DNA from 3 places in the Enterobacter kobei genome. Region 1 is predicted to be linked to each of the others. Evidence: predicted binding sites of a transcription regulator. Region 1 holds the regulator's gene; each other region holds the start of a gene.
What was found. Region 1 encodes sigma-54, which starts transcription at its own class of promoters, with help from an activator protein. Its sites were predicted from a motif close to GTTGGCACANNTTTCGCTNT; they were not measured.
Positions count from the first base shown of each region.

Region 1 (4,595 bases):
GCAAAAGGAAGTGATCAACAATAACGATCCAACCTACAAAAGCGATCACAGCGACACCGTGGTCTATAGCCCGGAAGGTGCGCTGAACTATCGCCTGGTTGCCCAGCATGTGGAATATTTTTCCGATGAGGGCGTTTCGTGGTTTACCCAACCCGTCATGACCACATTCGATAAAGACAAAGTGCCGACGTGGTCAATTAAGTCAGATCGGGCCAAACTGACAAATGACCGTATGCTTTATCTGTATGGCCACGTTGAAGTCAACGCCCTGACCGCTGACTCGCAACTGCGGAAAATTACGACCGATAATGCCCAGATCAACCTGGTAACCCAGGACGTGACCTCGCAGGATCTGGTCACACTGTATGGCACAACATTTAATTCCAGCGGTTTAAGAATGCGCGGGAACTTACGCAGCAAGAACGCCGAGCTGATTGAAAAGGTTAGAACCTCCTATGAAATTCAAAACAAACAAACTCAGCCTTAAAGTAATTATCGCCAGCGCGATGCTGGCGGCCAGTCTCCCCGCGCTTGCTGTAACGGGCGATACCGACCAGCCGATCCACATCGAGTCTGACACTCAGTCCCTCGATATGCAGGGTAACGTCGTCACCTTCACGGGTAACGTCGTGATGACGCAGGGCACCATCAAAATTAACGCTGATAAAGTGGTCGTTACCCGTCCGGGTGGCGAGCAGGGCAAAGAGATCATTGATGGTTACGGCAACCCGGCCACCTTCTACCAGATGCAGGACAACGGCAAGCCGGTGAAAGGCCGCGCCTCGCATATGCACTATGAGCTGGCGAAAGACCTGGTTATCCTGACCGGAAACGCGTATCTGGAACAGCTGGACAGCAACATTACCGGCGACAAGATCACCTATCTGGTGAAAGAGCAAAAAATGCAGGCCTCCAGCGAGAAAGGCAAACGCGTAACCACCGTGCTGGTTCCGTCTCAGCTGCAGGATAAAGGCAAGGGTCAGGCCCCGGCACAGAAGAAGAGTAACTAATTCGTTATGGCAACATTAACTGCAAAAAATCTCGCGAAGGCCTATAAGGGCCGCCGTGTCGTAGAAGATGTCAGTCTGACCGTCAACTCCGGCGAAATTGTGGGCCTGCTTGGCCCTAACGGTGCGGGTAAAACCACCACCTTCTACATGGTGGTTGGCATTGTCCCGCGTGATGCCGGCAACATCATCATCGATGATGAAGACATCAGCCTGCTGCCACTGCACGCGCGCGCGCGTCGTGGCATCGGCTATCTGCCGCAGGAAGCCTCTATTTTCCGCCGCCTGAGCGTCTTTGATAACCTGATGGCGGTTCTGCAAATTCGTGACGACCTGACCAGCGAACAGCGTCAGGATCGCGCCAACGAGCTGATGGAAGAGTTTCACATCGAGCACCTGCGCGACAGCCTGGGTCAGGCATTGTCCGGCGGTGAACGCCGTCGTGTTGAGATTGCGCGCGCGCTGGCTGCAAACCCTAAATTTATCCTTCTGGATGAACCGTTTGCCGGTGTTGACCCAATCTCCGTCATCGACATTAAACGTATCATTGAGCATCTGCGTGACAGCGGGCTTGGCGTGCTGATCACCGACCACAACGTGCGTGAAACGCTTGCCGTCTGTGAGCGCGCGTACATTGTGAGCCAGGGCAATCTGATCGCCCACGGTACGCCGCAGCAGATCCTCGAAAACGATCATGTTAAGCGCGTCTATCTTGGGGAAGACTTCAGACTCTGATAGGGTAGAGGTAACGTAACGCCGAACCGGAGAAAAATGCTCTGAACATGAAGCAAGGTTTGCAATTAAGGCTCAGCCAACAACTGGCGATGACGCCGCAGTTACAGCAGGCAATTCGTCTGTTGCAACTGTCCACCTTAGAACTCCAGCAGGAGCTCCAGCAAGCGCTGGACAGCAATCCCCTGCTGGAGCAAGCCGATCTTCATGATGAGGTAGATACACAGCAGTCCCAGGATACAGAATCGCTCGATACCGCAGATGCACTCGAACAAAAAGAGATGCCGGACGAGCTTCCTCTGGATGCCAGCTGGGATGAAATTTATACCGCCGGCACCCCTTCCGGTACGCGTGCAGACTACCAGGACGATGAGCTGCCGGTTTATCAGGGCGAAACCACCCAGTCGCTGCAGGATTACCTGATGTGGCAGGTGGAGCTGACCCCGTTCTCCGATACCGATCGTGCCATTGCCACCTCCATTGTCGACGCCGTTGATGACACCGGCTATCTGACCGTCACGCTGGACGACATTCTGGAGAGCATGGGCGATGAAGAGATTGAGCTGGAAGAGATTGAAGCCGTTCTGAAACGTATTCAGCGTTTCGATCCCGTAGGCGTGGCAGCGAAAGATCTGCGCGACTGCCTGCTGATCCAGCTTTCTCAGTTCAGCAAAGAGACGCCATGGCTCGACGAAGCACGCTTAATCATCAGCGATCATCTGGATCTTCTCGCTAACCACGACTTTCGTAGCCTGATGCGCGTTACGCGCCTCAAAGAAGAGGTGCTGAAAGAGGCGGTGAATCTGATTCAGTCGCTCGATCCGCGGCCTGGTCAGTCGATCCAGACCAGTGAACCCGAGTACGTGATCCCGGACGTGCTGGTCAGAAAACATAACGACCGCTGGGTCGTTGAACTGAACTCTGACAGCATCCCTCGCCTGCAAATCAACCAGCAGTACGCCTCCATGTGCACCAGCGCGCGCAACGACGCCGATAATCAATATATTCGTAGCAACCTTCAGGAAGCGCGATGGTTGATCAAGAGTCTGGAGAGCCGAAATGATACCCTGCTTCGCGTGAGCCGCTGTATCGTCGAACAGCAGCAGGCATTCTTTGAGCAGGGCGAAGAATATATGAAACCGATGGTACTGGCGGATATCGCTCAGGCCGTCGAGATGCATGAATCAACCATTTCCCGCGTCACCACGCAGAAGTATCTGCACAGTCCGCGCGGTATTTTTGAGCTTAAGTATTTCTTCTCCAGCCACGTGAGTACCGAGGGCGGCGGCGAAGCGTCGTCAACGGCGATTCGCGCACTGGTGAAGAAGTTGATCGCCGCGGAGAACCCCGCGAAGCCACTGAGTGACAGTAAGTTAACCACCATGCTGTCCGATCAGGGTATTATGGTGGCACGTCGTACTGTTGCGAAGTATCGAGAGTCTTTATCCATTCCGCCGTCAAACCAGCGTAAACAACTGGTCTGACACAACCGATAAGGAAGACACTATGCAGCTCAATATCACAGGACACAATGTCGAGATTACTGAGGCCTTACGTGATTTTGTGAACGCTAAGTTCGCGAAACTCGAGCAGTATTTCGAAAGGATCAACCAGGTCTACGTTGTGTTGAAAGTGGAGAAAGTGACTCATATCTCGGATGCGACCCTGCATGTAAACGGGGGTGAACTCCATGCCAGTGCGGAAGGGCAAGACATGTACGCTGCTATCGACGGCTTGATTGATAAGCTTGCGCGACAGCTCAATAAACATAAAGATAAACTGAAACAACACTAATTGTCCGGGCAGTTAACGGGTGCAGGACGGCCTGTTGTGAAAAACAACAGGCCATTTGTACAGTTAGCGCTTAGGTGAAATTATGATGAACAACGATTCCGCTCTTCAACTGAGCAATGTCCTTAACCAGGAATGTACCCGCAGTGCCGTTCACTGCCAGAGCAAAAAACGTGCGCTGGAGATCATCAGTGAACTGGCTGCAAAACAGCTGGGCCTGCCGCCGCAGGTGGTGTTCGAAGCGATCCTGACCCGTGAAAAGATGGGCAGTACCGGTATCGGCAACGGCATCGCGATCCCGCACGGCAAACTGGAAGAGGACACCCTGCGTGCCGTCGGTGTGTTTGTGCAACTGGAAACGCCAATTGCCTTTGATGCCATTGATAATCAGCCCGTCGATCTCCTCTTCGCGCTGCTGGTTCCTGCCGACCAGACCAAAACCCATCTACACACGCTTTCGCTGGTCGCTAAACGTCTGGCCGATAAAACCATCTGCCGTCGACTGCGCTCAGCCCAAAGTGATGAAGAGCTTTATCAGATTATCACTGAAGCAGAAGGCAATCAGGATGACGCGTAACCAGGAGATGGCCTTCACATCTGTTGTCCTGAGGAGAAACGGAACATGGTGCTGATGATTGTCAGCGGTCGTTCAGGGTCGGGGAAATCCGTTGCCCTGCGCGCGCTGGAAGACATGGGTTTTTACTGCGTAGATAACCTGCCGGTGGTGTTATTGCCCGATCTGGCGCGTACCCTGGCGGAGAGACAAACCTCTGCTGCCGTCAGTATCGACGTTCGTAACATGCCCGAGTCGCCTGAAATCTTCGAGCAGGCAATGAGTAACCTGCCTGACGCATTCTCGCCTCAGCTGCTGTTTCTCGATGCCGATCGCAATACCCTGATCCGCCGCTACAGCGATACCCGGCGTTTGCACCCGCTTTCCAGTAAAAATCTCTCGCTGGAAAGCGCCATCGACGAAGAGAGCGATCTGCTGGAACCGCTGCGTTCACGCGCCGACCTGATTGTCGATACCTCAGAGATGTCCGTTCATGAACTGGCGGAAATGCT
Region 1 covers NZ_CP017181.1:4,311,056-4,315,650, forward strand. Annotated here, with positions in the region: gene lptC (LPS export ABC transporter periplasmic protein LptC) at 1-487, shown strand, start outside; gene lptA (lipopolysaccharide ABC transporter substrate-binding protein LptA) at 456-1,010, shown strand; gene lptB (LPS export ABC transporter ATP-binding protein) at 1,017-1,742, shown strand; gene rpoN (RNA polymerase factor sigma-54) at 1,790-3,223, shown strand; gene hpf (ribosome hibernation promoting factor) at 3,246-3,533, shown strand; gene ptsN (PTS IIA-like nitrogen regulatory protein PtsN) at 3,616-4,107, shown strand; gene rapZ (RNase adapter RapZ) at 4,153-4,595, shown strand, end outside.

Region 2 (4,595 bases), 1.8 Mb from region 1:
TTTGGCGGCGTTTCCGGACTGGTCACGATCGAGGATATTCTTGAGCTGATCGTGGGAGAAATCGAAGATGAGTATGACGAAGAGGAAGATATCGACTTCCGTCAGCTCAGCCGCCATACCTGGACCGTGCGCGCGCTGGCCTCGATTGAGGACTTCAACGACGCTTTCGGCACTCACTTCAGTGATGAAGAGGTCGATACCATTGGCGGGCTGGTGATGCAGGCCTTTGGCCACCTTCCGGCGCGCGGTGAAACCGTTGACATCGACGGTTACCAGTTCAAAGTGGCAATGGCCGACAGCCGCCGTATTATACAGGTTCATGTCAGAACGCCGGACGACTCACCGGTGCCAAAACTGGAAGATTAATGTAAATGGCATTTGCCCCATTACTTGAACGCCAGCGCGTCCGTTTGCTGCTGGCGCTGTTACTCGGAGCCAGCGGTACGCTGGCTTTTTCTCCTTACGATATCTGGCCTGCGGCTATTCTCTCCCTGATGGGGCTCCAGGGTCTGACCCTAAACCGGCGTCCGGTACAGGCTGCCGCCATCGGTTACTTCTGGGGACTGGGGCTCTTTGGCTCCGGCATTAACTGGGTCTACGTCAGCATCGCCCAGTTTGGCGGTATGCCGGGCCCGGTTAACGTCTTCCTGGTCGTCCTGCTCGCGGCATATCTCTCACTGTATACTGGTCTGTTCGCAGGGATCCTTTCCCGCCTGTGGCCTAAAACCACCTGGCTGCGCGTCGCCATTGCCGCGCCGGTGGTCTGGCAAATCACCGAATTCCTGCGCGGTTGGGTACTGACCGGCTTCCCGTGGCTGCAGTTCGGCTACAGCCAGATTGATGGCCCGCTGAAAGGCCTGGCCCCGGTCATGGGCGTTGAGGCAATCAACTTCCTGCTGATGGTGGTGAGCGGCCTGCTGATCCTGGCGCTGGTCACGCGTTGCTGGAAACCGCTGGCCGTGGCGCTGGTGCTGTTTGCCCTGCCCTTCCCGCTGCGGTATATCCAGTGGTTCACGCCTGAGCCCGAGCGCACCATGCAGGTTTCTATGGTGCAGGGAAATATCCCGCAATCTATGAAGTGGGATGAAAAAGAGCTGCTGAACACGCTAAAGATCTACGCCAACGCCACCGAAGAGGTGATGGGTAAATCGCAGCTGATCATCTGGCCGGAATCCGCCATTCCCGATCTGGAGATCAATCAGCAGCCGTTCCTGAACATGATGAACGACTTGCTGCTGGCTCGCGGCAGCACGCTGATTACCGGGATTGTCGATGCGCGTCTGAATCAGCAGAACCGTTATGACACCTACAACACCATCATTACGCTCGGCAAAGACAGCGAATACAGCTACAACTCCACGGATCGGTACAACAAGAACCACCTGGTGCCGTTTGGTGAATTTGTTCCGCTGGAGTCGATTCTGCGCCCGCTGGCCCCGTTCTTTGATCTGCCGATGTCCTCCTTCAGCCGTGGCCCGTACGTACAGCCCCAGCTGCATGCGCACGGCCTTGCCCTGACGGCGGCCATCTGCTACGAAATCATTCTCGGCGAGCAGGTTCGCGATAACTTCCGCCCGGATACCGACTACCTGCTGACTATCTCCAACGATGCGTGGTTCGGTAAATCTATCGGCCCGTGGCAGCATTTCCAGATGGCGCGTATGCGTTCTCTGGAGCTGGCGCGCCCATTGCTGCGCAGCACTAACAACGGCATCACCGCCGTGATTGGTCCACAGGGTGAAATCCAGGCCATGATCCCGCAGTTCACCCGTGAGGTGTTGACCACAAAAGTCACACCAACCACCGGCCTGACGCCGTATGCCCGCACCGGCAACTGGCCGCTGTGGATCCTGACCGCGCTGTTCGGTTTCGGTGCCGTGCTGATGAGCCTGCGTCAGCGTCGTCGCTAATCTTACCTTCTGTTGCCGGGTGGCGCTAACGCTTACCCGGCCTACATTTTGACTCCCGTAGCTCGGGTAAGGCGTAGCCGCCACCCGACAATTTCCTTCCGGTGCCAAATCTGGCACGCCTGTTGCTTTGTTTATTCACGCAAACGCAGTTTGGCTTAACGTACAACCTTGTCGCACCAGCGTAGATCATCGGTAGCACCGAAACGGTGCAACGGGAGATATTTGCCTCTGAATGGTGCGGCGCGCTTCGCAAAAATAAACAATAACGCAGCAAAATCTTTACATTAAGCCAGACTAAATGTTAACAAGCTTGCATAACACTGCACTCGCATCGCGCGAGATATAACAACATCACAATGGGTATCAATGCGTCACTGGCGCTGATAAGAAAGGAGTTGGGTATGCAATTACGTAAACTGGCCACAGCAATGCTGGTTATGGGAATGTCTGCCGGCGTGGTTCACGCTGAAGATGCTCCGGCAGCAGGCAGTACTCTCGACAAGATTGCCAAAAACGGCGTCATCGTGGTCGGCCACCGTGAATCTTCCGTCCCGTTCTCTTACTACGACAACACGCAAAAAGTCGTGGGCTATTCACAGGATTACTCCAACGCCATCGTTGAAGCTGTGAAGAAAAAGCTGAACAAACCTGACCTGCAGGTGAAGCTGATCCCAATCACTTCACAGAACCGTATTCCACTGCTGCAAAACGGCACCTTTGATTTTGAGTGTGGCTCTACCACCAACAACCTCGAGCGCCAGAAACAGGCCGCTTTCTCTGACACCATCTTCGTCGTGGGCACCCGTCTGCTGACGAAGAAAGGCGGTGATATCAAAGATTTTGCTGACCTGAAAGGCAAAGCGGTCGTCGTAACGTCCGGTACCACCTCAGAAGTGCTGCTGCACAAGCTGAACGACGAGAAGAAAATGGATATGCGCATCATCAGCGCGAAAGACCATGGCGACTCCTTCCGTACCCTGGAAAGTGGCCGTGCCGTCGCGTTTATGATGGATGACGCCCTGCTGGCGGGTGAGCGTGCGAAAGCGAAGAAACCAGACAACTGGGACATCGTCGGCACCGCGCAGTCAAAAGAAGCTTACGGCTGCATGCTGCGTAAAGACGATCCGCAGTTCAAGAAGCTGATCGATGACACTATCGCCCAGGTACAGACTTCCGGCGAAGCGGAAAAATGGTTCGACAAATGGTTCAAGAACCCGATTCCACCAAAAAATCTCAACATGAACTTTGAACTGTCTGATGACATGAAAGCGCTGTTCAAATCTCCAAATGACAAGGCTCTTAACTAATTAGAACAACAGGGGCGGGATCTCCTGCCCTCTCGATTGTCGGGAAGCATGGACAGACTATACGTTGAGTGGTCGTTCCCCACTCAGCGCGAAAAATGAGCTTCTCACCAATCTTCGAGGGTAGCGCTGTTACCCTTTTTTTTCTGGAGTTTATTATGTCAATAGACTGGAACTGGGGCATATTCCTGCAACAAGCCCCGTTCGGCAACACCACCTATCTTGGCTGGCTGTGGAGCGGCTTCCAGGTCACCGTGGCACTATCGATAACAGCGTGGATTATCGCGTTTCTTGTCGGTTCGCTGTTCGGTATTCTGCGCACCGTCCCTAACCGTTTTCTTTCAACACTGGGCACTCTCTATGTGGAACTGTTCCGTAACGTTCCGCTCATCGTGCAATTCTTTACCTGGTATCTGGTTATCCCGGAACTGCTGCCGGAAAATATTGGCATGTGGTTCAAGTCGGAGCTGGATCCAAATGTGCAGTTCTTTGTCTCCTCCATGATGTGTCTGGGGCTGTTTACCGCTGCGCGCGTTTGTGAGCAGGTGCGTGCCGCCATTCAGTCATTACCCCGCGGACAAAAAAATGCGGGTCTGGCGATGGGTCTGACCCTGCCGCAAACCTACCGCTACGTGCTGCTGCCTAATGCCTACCGCGTTATCGTGCCACCGATGACCTCGGAGATGATGAACCTGGTGAAAAACTCGGCCATCGCCTCCACTATCGGCCTGGTCGATATGGCGGCCCAGGCGGGCAAGCTGCTGGATTACTCCGCTCACGCGTGGGAATCCTTCACCGCGATCACGCTCGCGTATGTTCTGATTAACGCTTTCATCATGCTGGTGATGAACCTGGTTGAACGCAAAGTACGCCTGCCGGGCAATCTGGGGGGCAAATAATGTACGAATTTGACTGGAGTTCTATCGTTCCTTCCTTACCTTACCTGCTGGATGGCCTGGTGATTACCTTAAAAATCACCGTTATTGCCATCATCATTGGTATCGTCTGGGGCACCCTGCTGGCGGTGATGCGCCTGTCGAGCTTTAAGCCGCTCGCCTGGTTTGCGACCGCCTACGTTAACGTTTTCCGCTCCATCCCGCTGGTGATGGTGCTGCTGTGGTTTTACCTGATTGTTCCCGGCTTTCTGCAAAACGTCCTGGGGCTGTCACCAAAAACCGATATCCGCCTGATCTCGGCGATGGTGGCGTTCTCGATGTTTGAGGCCGCTTACTACTCAGAGATTATCCGCGCGGGCATTCAGAGCATCTCCCGCGGGCAATCCAGCGCCGCGCTGGCGCTGGGGATGACGCACTGGCAGTCCATGCAGCTGATTATTCTGCCGCAGGCGTTTCGCGCCATGGTTCCGCTCCTGCTGACCCAG
Region 2 covers NZ_CP017181.1:1,272,431-1,277,025, reverse strand. Annotated here, with positions in the region: gene corC (CNNM family magnesium/cobalt transport protein CorC) at 1-366, shown strand, start outside; gene lnt (apolipoprotein N-acyltransferase) at 372-1,910, shown strand; gene BFV64_RS06030 (amino acid ABC transporter substrate-binding protein) at 2,312-3,217, shown strand; gene gltJ (glutamate/aspartate ABC transporter permease GltJ) at 3,373-4,113, shown strand; gene gltK (glutamate/aspartate ABC transporter permease GltK) at 4,113-4,595, shown strand, end outside.
Region 2: the regulator sigma-54 is predicted to act here: its motif matches at 2,020-2,039, upstream of BFV64_RS06030 (amino acid ABC transporter substrate-binding protein).

Region 3 (4,595 bases), 540 kb from region 1:
CGCTGAATGCCGACAGCCGCGCGATTGAGGCCAAAGAGGTGCTGATGAAGCGCAAAATCACCGCCGCACCGGTGGTGGATGACGCCGGCAAGCTCTGCGGTGCCATCAACCTGCAGGATTTCTACCAGGCGGGGATTATTTAACCCTTCAGCCCAAGACGCTTCGCCAGCCGGTGCAGGTTGGCGACGTCCATCTCCAGCGCCCGCGCGCACGCCGCCCAGCTGCGGTTGTTCTGCTCCAGCGCGCGGGTAATCATCTGACGCTGGAACGCTTCCGTCGCCTCGCGCAGGTTTTCATTTGCATTCTCCGGCACACGCTGAGCCACCGCCTGCACGGCGTCATCGTGCAACGCAAAATGACGCGCGTGGATCACAACCTCATCACCCGCACGCGTCGCCCGCGCCAGCACTACCGCACGGTGAATCGCATGCTCCAGCTCGCGCACATTGCCCGGCCAGCCGTAGCTCAACAGATGCGCCCTTGCCCCCGGGCTGAGTACCACGCGGGAAAGCCCCATTCTGAGACGGCATTGCTCGCAGAAATAGCCCGCCAGCAGAACCACATCTTCTCCGCGCTCGCGCAGCGGCGGCACGGTAAGCGGGAACACGCTCAGACGGTGGAAAAGATCCGCGCGGAAATGCCCGGCCAGCACCGCTTCTCGCAGATCGCGGTTGGTCGCCGCCAGCACGCGCACGTCCACCCGTAAGCTGCGGTCATCCCCCACCCGCTGGATGTCACCGTACTGCAATACGCGCAGCAGTTTGGCCTGGAGCGAGAGCGAAAGCTCTCCAATCTCATCGAGAAACAGCGTCCCGTTATCGGCCATCTCAAACTTACCGCTGCGGTTGCTGATGGTCCCGGTAAATGCCCCTTTGACGTGACCAAACAGCTCGCTTTCCGCCACGCTCTCCGGCAATGCGGCACAGTTAAGGTATACGAGCGGGTTGGCCGCGCGTGGTGAGGCTTCATGAATTGACTTCGCCACCAGCTCTTTACCGGTGCCGGTTTCACCGAAGATCAGCACGTTCAGGTCGGACGCGGCGACAATCTCAATCTCTTTTTTAAGCTGCGCTATGCCCGGCGACAGACCGATCATCTCCGTGTGCGCCACCGGCTCAAACGCCGACGGGCTGCCGGGAAGAATATTCTGGCTTTCCAGCTGTTCTATCAGCAACGCGTTATTGAGCGCCCCGGAGGCCAGCGCGGCAATCAGCCTTAACTCTTCATCACTGAAGGTGTCGAACTGGTCCGGCGACATGCCGTCGAGGGTTAATGCGCCAATCAGGTGTTGTCCGGCAAACAGCGGCAGACCGATACAGGCGTGCACCTTCAGGCTCTCCTGCCCCGGGATCAGACCGTCGTAGGGATCCTGCAAGTCGCTGTCCGCCGGGAAACGTACCACGTCACCCGCACGGGCAATGGTTTCCAGCCGCGGATGCCCTTCAAGAGTAAACCGCCGCCCGAGAACATCTTTCGCGAGCCCGTCGATAGCCAGCGGAATAAATTGTCTCCCCTCGTAGCGCAACAGCGCCGAGGCATCGCACGCCAGCACGTGACGCAGCGTGGAGATAAGCCGCTGAAAACGGTCCTGATGACCGATACCGGTTTGCAGTTCAATGGCGATCTTCGCCAGCACATCTACGGAAAAACTCATGGCTGCCTCGCTGTCATTTTGACAATAAATAGTGTCATATTGACCGTCATCAGGATAGTCATAATGACTACTCATCACGAGGTATAGAAAAAATAATCCATTAAAATCAATAAAATAAAAGTTGGCACGCAATGTGATATAGGCAAATCATCTTATTCAAAAACGCTGTATTACGTTGAGGTTGCTATGTCTATTCTGGTTAAAAATAACATTCATTGGGTGGGTCAACGTGACTGGGAGGTGCGTGATTTCCACGGGACGGAATACAAAACGCTGCGCGGCAGCAGCTACAACAGCTATCTTATCCGTGAAGGCAAAAACGTACTGATCGATACCGTCGATCATAAATTCAGCCGCGAGTTCGTGCAGAACCTGCGCAGCGAAATCGATCTCGACGCAATCGACTACATCATCATCAACCACGCGGAAGAGGATCACGCCGGTGCGTTGACCGAGCTGATGTCGTACATTCCGAATACACCGATCTACTGCACCACCAACGCCATCGACTCGATCAACGGTCATCACCATCATCCGGAATGGAATTTCCACACCGTGAAAACCGGCGACTCGCTGGATATCGGCAACGGCAAACAGCTGATCTTCGTTGAAACCCCGATGCTGCACTGGCCGGACAGCATGATGACCTACATGACCGGCGACGCGGTATTGTTCAGCAACGACGCCTTTGGCCAGCACTACTGTGACGAACGCCTGTTCAATGATGAAGTGGATCAGACCGAACTGTTTGAGCAGTGCCAGCGCTACTACGCCAACATTCTGACCCCGTTCAGCCGTCTGGTGACGCCAAAAATCACCGAGATCCTCGGCTTTAACCTGCCGGTGGACATGATTGCCACCTCCCACGGCGTGGTGTGGCGTGAAAACCCCACCCAGATCGTTGAGCTGTACCTGAAATGGGCGGCGGATTATCAGGAAGACCGCATCACGATTTTCTACGACACCATGTCCAATAACACCCGCATGATGGCGGACGCCATTGCCCAGGGCATCAACGAAGTGGATCCGAACGTGGCGGTGAAAATCTTCAACGTGGCGCGCAGCGATAAAAACGAGATCCTCACCAATGTCTTCCGCTCAAAAGGCGTGCTGGTGGGCACCTCCACGATGAACAACGTGATGATGCCGAAAATTGCTGGCCTGGTGGAAGAGATGACCGGCCTGCGTTTTCGCAACAAACGCGCCAGCGCGTTTGGCTCTCACGGCTGGAGCGGCGGCGCGGTAGATCGCCTCTCTACCCGTCTGCAGGATGCAGGTTTTGAGATGTCCCTGAGTCTGAAAGCGAAATGGCGCCCGGATATCGACGCGCTGGAAATTTGCCGTCAGCATGGCCGCGACATTGCCCGTCAGTGGGCGCTCGCACCGCTTCCTGAGGCGTCTGCAAAACCTACCGAACAGCAGGAAGCCTGTGCCTGTGCAGCTGCCGCTGCTGCACACCTCGGCCCACGCATGCAGTGCAGCGTTTGCCAGTGGATATATGACCCGGAACGGGGCGAACCCCTTCAGGACGTTGCCCCGGGCACGCCGTTGTGCGACGTGCCGGACACCTTCCTCTGCCCGGAATGTTCCCTCGGTAAAGACGTCTTTGACGAACTGGGTACGGAGGCAAAATGAATCACGGCATCGTCATCATCGGTTCGGGCTTCGCCGCCCGCCAGCTGGTGAAAAATATCCGCAAACAGGACGCTAACGTGCCGGTGACGGTGATCGCCGCCGACAGCATGGATGAGTACAACAAGCCTGATTTAAGCCATGTCATCAGCCAGAATCAGCGCGCCGAAGACCTCACCCGCCAGACGGCGGGGGAGTTCGCGGAACAGTTTAACCTGCGCCTGTTTCCCTACACCTGGGTTACCGATATCGACGCCGTCGCGCACGTCGTGAAGGCGAAAGACAAAATCTGGCAGTACGACAAGCTGGTGCTGGCCACGGGGGCCTCTGCCTTTGTGCCGCCCGTTGAAGGGCGAGAGCTGATGATCACCCTAAACAGCCAACAGGAGTATCAGGCAAGCGAAACGGGGCTTCGCGATGCGCAACGCGTGATGATCGTCGGCGGTGGGCTGATTGGTACCGAGCTGGCGATGGATTTCTGCCGCGCGGGTAAAACCGTTACCCTGGTTGACCACGCGGCGAGCATTCTGTCGGCGCTGATGCCCGCAGAAGTAAGCAGCCGCTTACAGCATCGACTGACCGACATGGGCGTCCATCTGCTGCTCAAATCGCAGTTACAGAGTCTGAGCAAAACCGCAGGCGGCATTCGTGGGGCGCTCGACCGCAACCGCAGCGTTGAGGTGGATGCGGTGGTTGCCGCGACGGGTCTGCGCCCGGAAACCGCGCTGGCACATCGCGCTGGCGCCGAAACAGACCGCGGCGTAAAGGTCGACAGCTACCTGCAAACCTCACAGCCGGACATTTATGCCCTGGGCGACTGCGCGGAAATTAACGGCCGGGTGCTGCCGTTCCTGCAACCGATCCAGTTGAGCGCCATGGTCCTGGCGAAAAACCTGATCGGCGTCAGCGCGCCGCTAAAGCTTTCGCCGATGCTGGTGAAGGTGAAAACGCCGGACCTGCCGCTGCACCTTGCGGGAGAAACGCAGCGACAGGATCTGAGCTGGCAAATCGCCATTGAATCACAGGGGATGGTGGCGCGCGGCATCGACGCAGATGACCAACTGCGCGCCTTTGTGGTGAGCGAAGAGAGAATGAAGGAGGCGTTCGCGCTGCTGAAATCGCTACCTGCTTAACCGTCGTATTGCCGGGTGGCGCTGCGCTTACCCGGCCTACAAAACAACAAAAAGAGAGTTGAGGCAAAAATTCAGGAGCGCACCACCAGCGCATCGTAGCCGCGCCAGCGGTAGTTGGCCATGGAGATCAGCCAGCAGGCGACAAACAGCCCGACCACCACAAACCCGGCGTTGCC
Region 3 covers NZ_CP017181.1:3,767,882-3,772,476, forward strand. Annotated here, with positions in the region: gene gutQ (arabinose-5-phosphate isomerase GutQ) at 1-143, shown strand, start outside; gene norR (nitric oxide reductase transcriptional regulator NorR) at 140-1,654, opposite strand; gene norV (anaerobic nitric oxide reductase flavorubredoxin) at 1,841-3,289, shown strand; gene norW (NADH:flavorubredoxin reductase NorW) at 3,286-4,419, shown strand; gene BFV64_RS18290 (HoxN/HupN/NixA family nickel/cobalt transporter) at 4,491-4,595, opposite strand, start outside.
Region 3: the regulator sigma-54 is predicted to act here: its motif matches at 1,775-1,794, upstream of norV (anaerobic nitric oxide reductase flavorubredoxin).